2 linked regions of the Parashewanella spongiae genome follow. The protein of the gene in region 1 interacts with the protein of each later gene in a pairwise test. Links are inferred from orthologs where the notes say so. Each region holds a gene or a part of one and is shown on either strand. Other genes may lie near its edges.

What was found. Proteins that work in one complex are often made in the same cells at the same time.
Region 2: the proteins of tsaE (region 1) and rlmB interact in binary tests that used the Escherichia coli proteins (3 or more experiments, as listed by UniProt). The link is inferred for Parashewanella spongiae from one-to-one orthologs.

What each region holds. Positions count from the first base shown.
Region 1 is NZ_CP037952.1:4,494,171-4,499,451, forward strand. The notes cover bases 11-2,763. They hold tsaE (tRNA (adenosine(37)-N6)-threonylcarbamoyltransferase complex ATPase subunit type 1 TsaE), read right to left. Parts: upstream 1,740-2,763; coding sequence 1,281-1,739; downstream 11-1,280. Other genes in these bases: E2I05_RS17870 (N-acetylmuramoyl-L-alanine amidase), read right to left, coding at 11-1,266; E2I05_RS17880 (MFS transporter), read right to left, coding at 1,863-2,763. Also shown: more of E2I05_RS17870, read right to left, coding at 1-10; more of E2I05_RS17880, read right to left, coding at 2,764-3,392; E2I05_RS17885 (ankyrin repeat domain-containing protein), read left to right, coding at 4,179-5,281. UniProt on the Escherichia coli protein: Required for the formation of a threonylcarbamoyl group on adenosine at position 37 (t(6)A37) in tRNAs that read codons beginning with adenine.
Region 2 is NZ_CP037952.1:5,053,849-5,059,149, forward strand. The notes cover bases 1,538-4,310. They hold rlmB (23S rRNA (guanosine(2251)-2'-O)-methyltransferase RlmB), read right to left. Parts: upstream 3,405-4,310; coding sequence 2,670-3,404; downstream 1,538-2,669. Other genes in these bases: E2I05_RS20025 (hypothetical protein), read right to left, coding at 1,538-2,438; rnr (ribonuclease R), read right to left, coding at 3,414-4,310. Outside these bases: E2I05_RS20020 (NCS1 family nucleobase:cation symporter-1), read right to left, coding at 1-3; more of E2I05_RS20025, read right to left, coding at 723-1,537; more of rnr, read right to left, coding at 4,311-5,301. UniProt on the Escherichia coli protein: Specifically methylates the ribose of guanosine 2251 in 23S rRNA.

The sequences.
Region 1 (5,281 bases):
GGACTTAAGGTTATTCACTTTTTTAATGCTGCTTACTGATACTTGGTACCGCTTAGCAATTTTAGATAACGAATCACCACGAACCACTTTATGTTTCATATTCTTTTGATTAGCCAGCAAAGTATCACTTGGTGCGTGTTGTTTAAAGTATTTCAACACCCCTTTATGCAGGGCTTTAGCTAATTTTTTTTGGTGACTACTAGAACGAAGCAGTTTCTCTTCTCTTGGATTTGAAATGAACCCTGTCTCAACCAATATCGATGGAATATCAGGCGATTTAAGTACGCCAAAATTGCCTGATTCAGGATGTTTTTTATGTAATTTGGTAACCTTCCCAACTTCTGAAACCAGTTGTGATGCAATGGTATGGCTTAGAGCCATAGATTTATCCGAAACCATATCAATTAAGGTCATAGCAAGATATTGTTCACTATCATTACCTTGGATAATACCACCAGCTCCACCGAGCAGTTCGGAGTGGCGCTCTTTTTGTTCTAACCAACGACCCATTTCTGATTTCGCACGGCCTTTAGATAACACCCAGACTGAAGCACCTCGGGGTTGCGGCGAGGTAAAAGCATCGGCGTGAATCGATATTAACAAATCGACTTTCTTTTTCCTTGCTAACTCGCTACGGCGGTTAATATTAACAAAATAATCACCTTTTCGAGTCATGTATGCCGTCATGCCTGGTGTAGCATCAATTAATTTTTTTAATCGATTAGCAATTTCGAAAACAACTTTTTTTTCAAAAGTGCCAGCAGGGCCAATAGAGCCGGGATCGTCACCACCGTGTCCTGCATCAATAGCGACAATGATATTACGCAGTTTACGGGTGGGCTGCTTCACGATATGAGATTTTGATTTGGCTAAAGGCTCAATATCAACAACAAGCCGATGACCATATGGGGCTGTTGGTGGCAATGAAAACAATTTTGATTTAACCGCTTGATTTAAATCTAAGACGATGCGAGCAGTGCTTTTTTTGGGCGATTTACTGAGTCTGATCCTTTTAAGCAATTTACTGCTATTTTTTATCTTTTTTAAATCAACTTTTAATTTCGTGTTTTCTAAATCAACAACCAAACGATTAGGCTTCGATAAAGTAAAGTGCTTGTATTTAACTTTAGTACCCAAATCAAGCACGATTCGAGTAGACTCAGGTGCAGCCCATACTCGAATACCCTTTAAAGTATTTGCCGCTATAACTTGCAGTGGCAGTAAGAATAATAAAGCAATACTCAATAATCGTGTCATTTGGTTCATAAAGATTCAGTTACTTATTTTATTTTTTCTATCAACTGCTTACCTTGACAAGAATTCGCTTGCATAACAAGTTCACGTCCATGATTAACATAATTTATTTCAATATTTATATCGGCATCAGCAAGTAAACCATAACCTCTATCTGGCCACTCGATAATACAAATGCTATCTTTTGAAAAATAGTCTCGAATCCCCATGTATTCCAATTCTTCTGGATCAAGCAATCTATACAAGTCAAAATGAAACACTTGCATATTGGCAAGTTCGTAGGGTTCAACAATGGTATATGTTGGGCTTTTTACTGCACCAACATGTCCTAGTGCTTGAATTAATCCACGTGAAAAAGTCGTTTTTCCTGCCCCGAGTTCACCAGAAAGATACATAGTAAAAGGAGGAGTAAGATACTGAGCAATCTTACAGCCTAACTTAACGGTGGCAGCTTCATCGATTAAAGAGAATGTGTGTTTTTGCATGATTTGATAACTACTGAATACACGTAAATAAATTATACCGAAAAAAAAGCTGAAACCATCAATGACTTCAGCGATTAATCACTATTTTTTGCAATAATTTTTGTAAAACTACTAAGGTACGCTCTAAACCGTTTGGCTACGCTGTAAATTTAATAGCCACTTACCATAGATAAAAATACCTACAGCTGAAATGGAGCCTATTGCTGCAATGATGTACCACGCCATGCCAACATTGTGTGTCGCATAGAGATATTGGGTTAATGACTGAGCACTTTCACCTGTATAACTGACTAACGTGGTAAATGCTTCTCCCTGAGGAATCGCTGTTACATCAGTTTGCGACATCCCACGCTCTAAAAGTAGGTCACGAGAAAAAATTTCTTTTGAGGCATACCATTCGTAAAGTTTTGGGCCAAAGTAACCTTCTAATCCCCAACCGATCCCTTGAGGCAACATAACAAACCCTAAATACATGGCTTTTTTCCCCTCTGGGGCAATATTGCCCATGAACTCTCCCTTTTTAGGGCTGATCATCATTTCACCGAGAGAAAAAGTCGCAATCGCCAACGCCATAATCCAAGCCGCATTAGTTGCTCCAATCAACAAGAAAGCAACAATACTCAATATGCAACCAGAAAGCATGGCACTTGTAACACGATATTTTGCGGTTAAGGCCGCGACTAAAAAGCAGGTAGTCATGATCAATGCGGCATTAATATTGATCATACCTTCAGGCAAAATTCGAGTCCCTTCAAAATCCATAGCCAGCAATTTTTGCCAGAACACACTCGGAGTTTCACCGCCAAACAAACTCGTCACAAGTACACTCGTATCAACCCACTCAGAAATATGAATAGGAAGTACATCAAAAAGTGAGTTAAACAAAAACCAAAATCCAGAAAACACCAACATGTAGTAGATTACAATTGGCTTTTTTAATTCTTGCCACGCGTCTTTCCACAATACTTGTTGTTTAATTTCACCGCTTTTAATTTGTGCTTTACGCGCTAAACGTGCTTCTTTACCTGGCTCTTTATAAGCCAACAGAAAAACAAAGTTAATTGAAATGATAGCTGCACAAGTATAGAAGACATTTTCCCAAGCTAGCTGACGCATATGAGCCGCTACAATAGGGCCAATAAAACCGCCAACATTTACGATTTGATAAAAAATACCCCACGCCATTGAGGTATTATTACGATTAGTAGACAGTACCATAGTCCCTTGAATACCCGGCTTAAAGATACCTGTACCACCCGCCAAAAGCATTGCACCAATTAAGAACCCCCAAAATGATGGGAAGAACGCCATCACCAAATAAGCGCCAATTTTAATGACTGTAGAAGCGAAAATGGTTTCTTTGTAACCGACTCGGTCTGATATACCACCAGTAAACACAGGAACAAAAGTTTGCGTTATCGCAAACCAAAACATGATCACACCGTAATCGCCTAAACTAATCCCAAGACCACCTTCGGAGGTAGGCGCTTGAGCATATAAAGAGGCGGTTGTTTTTACACCATAATATGAAACACGTTCGACGAGCTCCATACCACCGACAAGCCAGAAAACATAGCTTAAACTGGCAATGGAAGCCCACATGCCTAACTGTTTGACTTCTCGCAGATCATTTCCCAACTCGGGGTTACTCATATCCTGCTCCTTTGTTATTTTTTATCATCCACAGCTTTGAGCAACTAAAAACACACATATTATGATTAGATACTTAATTTATTATCAGTAAATGAATTTCTTCAAAGGGGATACTTTACCTAATTTGTAGCAAAAGGCCAAAACTGAATAGTCAAAATCAAAGTTAAAAAATACAAACCCAAAACGATTACCACTTTAAAAACAAGGAAATAAATAACAATGATGAACCTAAATAAATCGGTTGAACGCACAATTTGACTTTAATCTAATGAAGTTAAATACAGAATTAAACAACTCAAATTAATCCATTAGGTGAGTGCTGAACATTCATATATTTGCCAAAATCACCGCTCGCTGCGTTATAAATTTTACAAGTAGAAACGAAGTAACGACAGTTTTATATGTCGGTAACCACTACTTGCTGCTATTCATGCCTTGCTATCAATAATTTTTTCTGCGTATATGAACGCTCCCAACCGATTTATTTACCGTGAAAATAGCCGATAACACCTATTCCCAAGCCTGTTAGTGAAAGCATAAAAGCTAAAAATCACTTCGCCTTTAGCTTAGGTTGGAAATAATCTTCAAATCTCAGCGAATACAATTTTCATGGTGTAGGGTGATAGAAAAATAGTAGCCAAAGTAAACGCATATGACATCTATGCCTATCATGAACGTTTAGGATGAAAAACAGAATACCTTAGCAAGAATAAATACTAGTGCCTGCAAAATATACACTGTAGACTTATAAGTAATTGGATAAATTCAAGTTTGAGGTGCACAGTCATGGCCCTTACTTCAACACCTGCATCAGAGTCAGTACCAATAACCCTATTCTGTTACTCTGAAAAATTAATTTCGATTAGCGCTGACAGTAAAACTCTAACAAAGTTAACCGCCAGCCACTCCCAAAAATCAGTAGTGCATTTCAAATTTGTAAATAAAGAGGGAGTAGTTTCAAATTCAAGAAAATATTGTGTTTCTTGTGAACAACGTGCTAAAGGTATCGACTTAAAATGGGTTGCTAAACCGTTAAGCATAATCGTAGAAGACTTTCATTCAGAGAATGAAAAATTAGCCATAAAATATTTTGTAAATCGACTTAATGGTAAAAACTATTGGAATTTTTACAACGAAATATTACAAAGCCGATGTGAAGCTGTCCGATCATTTCTTGAAGATGGTATCAATTTAAACCTCCACACTAATGAGGTTATTTACCCAGTAGACAAGTACGCATTTCCAATGAAAACGCGTTTTAAGTTATTTTCAGAGACTGAGTTTTTATTTGGAAACCCAGATCAGTCTGTATTTAATATCCAGTCTTCCCAAACAGCCCTTCATTTAGCGGTCATGACTGGCTCAACTGAAATATCTAAACTGTTAGTCACACATGGCGCGCCCATAAACGCCCAAAACCGACACGGGAACACACCGTTAATCGGAGCAATTTTATGTGCTCACGAAGAAATGGCACTCTTTTTTATTGAACAAGGGTGTGATGTTGATATAAAAAACAGCTCAAAATGCCTTGCTTTAGGGCATGCAATCAAGAAAAAGCTCATAAAGGTGGTAAAAGCCATCGCCCCGAAAACAAAGCATATTAATGAGCCCTCATCTAAGTCTGGTTCTTTTTTAGCCCTAGCCGCCAGCCTAGGATACAAAGAAATTGTGTCTATTCTTCTTGAGAATGGTGCCAATCCAAGTCATGAATCAAACAGCCTGCTTCCTGTTCACTTCGCGGTGCTAAACAAGCACTTAAATACAGCGAAACTTATGATCAGTCAAATACGAACCAGAAAAGAGTTTGATGACTTGGAATTCGAGCAAATGGGGAGGCAATCATTAACTTCATTAATAAAATCAGAAGTTCCAGCTCAGTATCAAGA
Region 2 (5,301 bases), 560 kb from region 1 along the record:
CATAGGAGGCACTCTTTGGCGTTAAAAAATTAAACAGATTTATTCTCGGGATAATTCAAAGGATAGCTGATTGGCTACCGCTTATCGCTTTAATTGATGTTGAACCTAAATAAATCGGTTAAATACAAAATTAAACAACCCGAATTCACCCATCAGGTGAGTGCTGAACATTCATACACTTGCCAAAATCACCGCTAGCGGCGTTATAAATTTTTCAAGTAGAAACGAAGTAACGACAGTTTTGTATGTCGGTAACCACTACTTGCTGCTATTCATGCCTTACTACCAATTACAGTAATTAAATGCTCAACTCAGAGCTATGTATGTACTAAAAGTGCAATCGAAATTGATGAAGACATAGTTGTTACCGACATACACAACTGTCGTTATTACATTGCTACGTCAAGACAATTTTGAGAAGTAATTTGAGTACATACAAGCTCCCGAAGGGCATGGCTAAAGGGTTCCATTACTGCGTTACAAACACTTGAATTATCCTGACAAAAGCACGAAGTGCGTTGAACGCCAGCTTTGTATGGCGGCCGTAGGGAATATAGTACTTCGAGCTTGTGCCTTGCACTGAAACCCTTTAGCTCTTGCTGAGTGAGAGATAAGTTACTGTAATTGGTATTACTATCAGTAATTTTTTCTGCGTATATGAACGCTCCCAACCGATTTATTTAGGTTGAAGAATGATATTCTGTTTTTAAATACACCACTTTTTAGCTAAAAGACGCTCTTCTTTGTAATTTAGCCTGAGTATCCTTTAGTGCTTCCTTATCAACAGAAGTCCGCACTTGCCTTCTTATTTTTGCTTTATAGCCGATTTTACAAAAATGATTTGGTCCACTTTCACAATTGGATTCGTGAATCATCTTGGCGGTATGTTGCCAGAATAACATGGCAAACTTTAAGTCACTGAAGATAATTTTAGCCCCCTTTCTAAAACCAAAGTGAGCGATAAACTTTTCAATTGAGGATTCAAACAAGCTATTACAAGGTAACGCTTGGTTTTCAATGGCATGCTGACAGCAACTTTGAAAAAGCAAATAATTGACGAACATAAAGTTGACGGCGTTCATTGGGATAAGTTCTAGTCGATTAAAAGTATACCGCCCAGCCATGAAATTTGGATCAAGTTTTTCGTCAAACGTAAACTCTTGATCAAGAAATGGCCTCTTTTTCTCCATTGATTGCTTCAATTCCAGATATTTTTTCGCCTCATCAAAAGTCAACCATGTTCTCGCAGGCGTTGCTTTAGAATACTTGAGTAGTAGATCACACAGCTTATAATAATAATTTTTGAATACTTGATTCTCACTTTCTATGAGGAGGGAGAAGCCTTCAATCGCTCGGCTATTGTCTGCCACTCCAAAGAATTGCAAGCAGTAGGTATCGAGATCGAGAAACATATTCCGATAAGGCTTTGGAATTGTGCTAAGTAATTGGGCGTGATACAAATCATGCAGCAAACCAAATAACTGATCACAATAGATACGATCAGGACAAGTGAGATTGTTATCCACGAGATCGTTATACACTAATACAGGGTGTTGTTGCTGAAGTCTCATCACTTTCATATCTTCAGCCGATGTAGCTCCTAGCACTGGCATCATTGCAATAGGATGGCCATGTAACTCACACAATCGCTCTACTGTTAAAACCGATAAGATATACAAGCGCTTGGTATAAAAATCAAATACCACCGGCCCACTTTCTACAACAATTAACACATTCGCCCACCGCCTCGGTTTTCCTGGCCTACAGTCTCTTGCTTCTTTTGATTCTCTTACTATTATTTCTTCAGGCGTTTTTTGTTGTCTATTTTTTACCCTTGGAGAAGTCATATTGTCATTTCTTATAAAAAATGGTGCTTCTTTATCGGTTAATTGACAACAAATAACCTGAGCTTCTTCAGTCGCATATTCAGTCAAGAATTGATGCAATTTAGGTTTACTTGCTTGACCTCTAGATGAAGCTAAAACTCGTTCTTTGTGTTCTATGTTACTAGGATGGTTGAGATCTAATACTTCAACATTAGATGTTGCAATGGCGTACTGAGACGGCATAACGGATTGATTAAATTGTTTGAATGTTAAAACAATTTGTGTAGTAAAAAGGTAAATTGACTTGCTGATTTTCCCCATAACGTACAAAGCAATAAGAATATTTTCTATCTCTTCTTGTTTGAATTCAACCGCATTCCAATCCTTGCGCTCACAGCATTCGAGCACATACTCAACTCTATTTTCTTCAAGGCTAAGCAGAGCCTCGATAAGCGCAGAGCAATCATTAACACTCAGGCATAAGTTAGTCATGCACTCATTTTTCATCGCTTTTATTAAGTCAGAATGAAATGAGGTCTCATGGCTCTTTTTCTCATAGGACTGCCAAGTTTCAATTGATGAAAATTCAATTAGCGGTCCAACGTGACTCACGTTTGCAGTACACACCTAAGATACTCTACAAGATAAATTACGTACTCCCATTGTGCGCGAATTTAAGTAAATAACGGTTAAATTAAATAAAAAGTAATGCAGAATTCATTATTCAACCTAGAAAATCAGTTGGCGGCGATATTAAGCCTAAATAAATTGGTATAACTCTCCCATCTACCAAAAAGGCAGCTATATCAGCTACCTTTTTATCTTTTAAAATCAAATCGTAAGTTATCTTTGTCTTACCGCTTCGAACAAGCACACACCTGTTGCAACCGACACGTTCAAACTTGATACCTGCCCGGCCATGGGAATGGAGACTAAACTATCACAGGCTTCACGGGTAAGGCGACGTAGTCCTTTTCCTTCTGCGCCCATTGCAATAGCCAGTGAGCCTTTTAAGTCTGCTTGATATAAATCACTGTCGGCTTCGCCCGCCGTACCAATAATCCAAACACCAACTTGTTGGATGTGACGCATGGTGCGCGCCAGATTTGTCACTTGAAAAACAGGCACAATTTCAGCAGCGCCGCAAGCCACTTTACTCACTGTTGAGGTAACTGTAACCGAATTATCTTTTGGAATAATGATCCCATGAACACCTGCTGCATCAGCATTACGTAAACAAGCGCCTAAATTATGCGGATCCGTTACCCCATCTAAAATCAGTAAAAATGGTTTATCTGTTTTTTTGAGCAGAACATCAAGATCGTTTTCTGTCAGAGCTTTCGCAGGCTTAACTCGTGCCACAACACCTTGGTGCTGGCCACTTTGTGCTTTATCTTCAAGTGTCTTTTTTGCTGCTCTTTGCACCGTAACGCCAGTATTGTTAGCTAACGAAACAATTTTTTTTAGGCGGTCATCTTCCCGACCTTGCAACAACCATAAATCGAGTACACGTTCTGGTGCTTGAGTTAATAAAGATTCAACGGCATAAATGCCGTACATCATATCTTGTTTTTTCATAGTAATATCTTACTTCTTAACTGTTCGTTTTTTCACGCGAGTTCTGCTTTTAGATTTCTTCGCAGTTCCTGATTTTGTATTGTTAGTTTGGGTTTTATTTTTAGCTGTTTTTTTCACCGAGTCTTTCTTTTTCGGATCTGTTGCCTTAGCTTTGCGTGAGTATTTAGCTTTATCAGAACCTGTTGATGATTCCTTTTTTGACTTAGCCTGCTTAGCACCTTCAATATTAACCCGCTCTCTTGCGGTTAATGGTTTACGCGCTCCGCTTTTACGCCTCGATTTTGAATCACCCACAATGGCTAAATCAATTTGTCTGTCATCAAGGTTCACCCCTGCAACACTAACCGTGACTGCATCACCGAGTTGATAAACTTGTCCCGAGCTTTCACCGATCAAACGCTGTCGACTCGGATCAAATTGGAAATAATCGCTCGCCAAGGTCGATACATGAACTAACCCATCAATAAACAACTTGTTAAGGCGTACAAAAAAACCAAAGTTAGTTACGGAAGCAATCACACCATCGAAGGTATCACCAACATGATCCTGCATGAACTCGCACTTAAGCCAGTCACTGACATCGCGCGTAGCTTCATCGGCGCGGCGTTCATAATTCGAACAGGTTTCCGCTAATACATCCAGCTCTTCGAGTTGATAATGATAACCGCCATCACGTGTCCATTTTTCTTTATTTTCGCCTTGTTCTTTAGCCAGTAAGTGCCTAATTACACGATGCAATACCAAGTCTGGATAACGACGAATGGGCGATGTGAAGTGTGCGTATTGCTCTAAGGCTAAACCAAAGTGACCATTATTGTCAGGTGTATAGACCGCTTGGCGCATCGAACGCAGCAACATCACTTGGATCAACTCAGCATCTGGCCTGTCTGCTATCTCCAACATCAAATTCTGATAGTCAATTGGATCAGGCTCATTACCGCCGTCCATGGTCAAACCCCGTTCGGCTAAAAAGGCTTTAAAGTTACTCAGCTTTTGATCAGACGGAGAATCATGCACACGATATAACACTTCACCTTTATGCTTTTTAACAAACTTCGCGGCGGCTACATTAGCCAAAATCATACATTCTTCAATGATTTTGTGTGCTTGATTACGGCTGCGTGGTTCGATGCGTTCAATTTTACGTTGTTCATTAAAAATAAACTGGGTTTCAAGGGTCTCAAAACCAATAGCACCTCGAACAGCACGTTGCTCATTTAAGGTTAAATATAAGCTCTGTAAGCACTGTAAATGTGGTAGTAAAGCTTGGTGTTCATCCAGCCCTTGTGCGCCTTCGAGCATGGCCGCCACTTGGGTATAAGTGAACCGCGCATGGGAATGCATTACCGCAGGATAGAATTTGTAACCTGATAACTTACCATTGGCTGAAATGGTCATTTCAGTCACCATACATAAACGATCCACCTTAGGCTTTAATGAACATAACCCGTTCGACAGCTTTTCAGGCAGCATTGGGATCACTTGTGATGGGAAATATACCGATGTACCACGTGATTGTGCTTCTTTATCTAACGCTGAATCGGTGCGTACATAATGACTGACATCGGCAATCGCGACCCACAAGCGCCAGCCACCACTTTTTTTAGTTTCCGCATAAACGGCATCGTCAAAGTCTCTGGCGTCTTCACCATCGATGGTCACTAATGGTAAATGGCGTAAATCAACGCGGTTTTGCTTTTCCTCTTCAGTCACGTCATCAGGAATGCGGCGTAATTTTTTTTCAATCACACTTGACCATTCATGAGGCAGATCATAATTACGCAGCGCGATCTGAATTTCCATACCCGGTGCCATTTGCTGACCAAGTACTTCAACAACTTTCGCAGTGGCTTTAATATAACGGCTAGGACGGCGTGTCAGTTCGAGCACGACTACA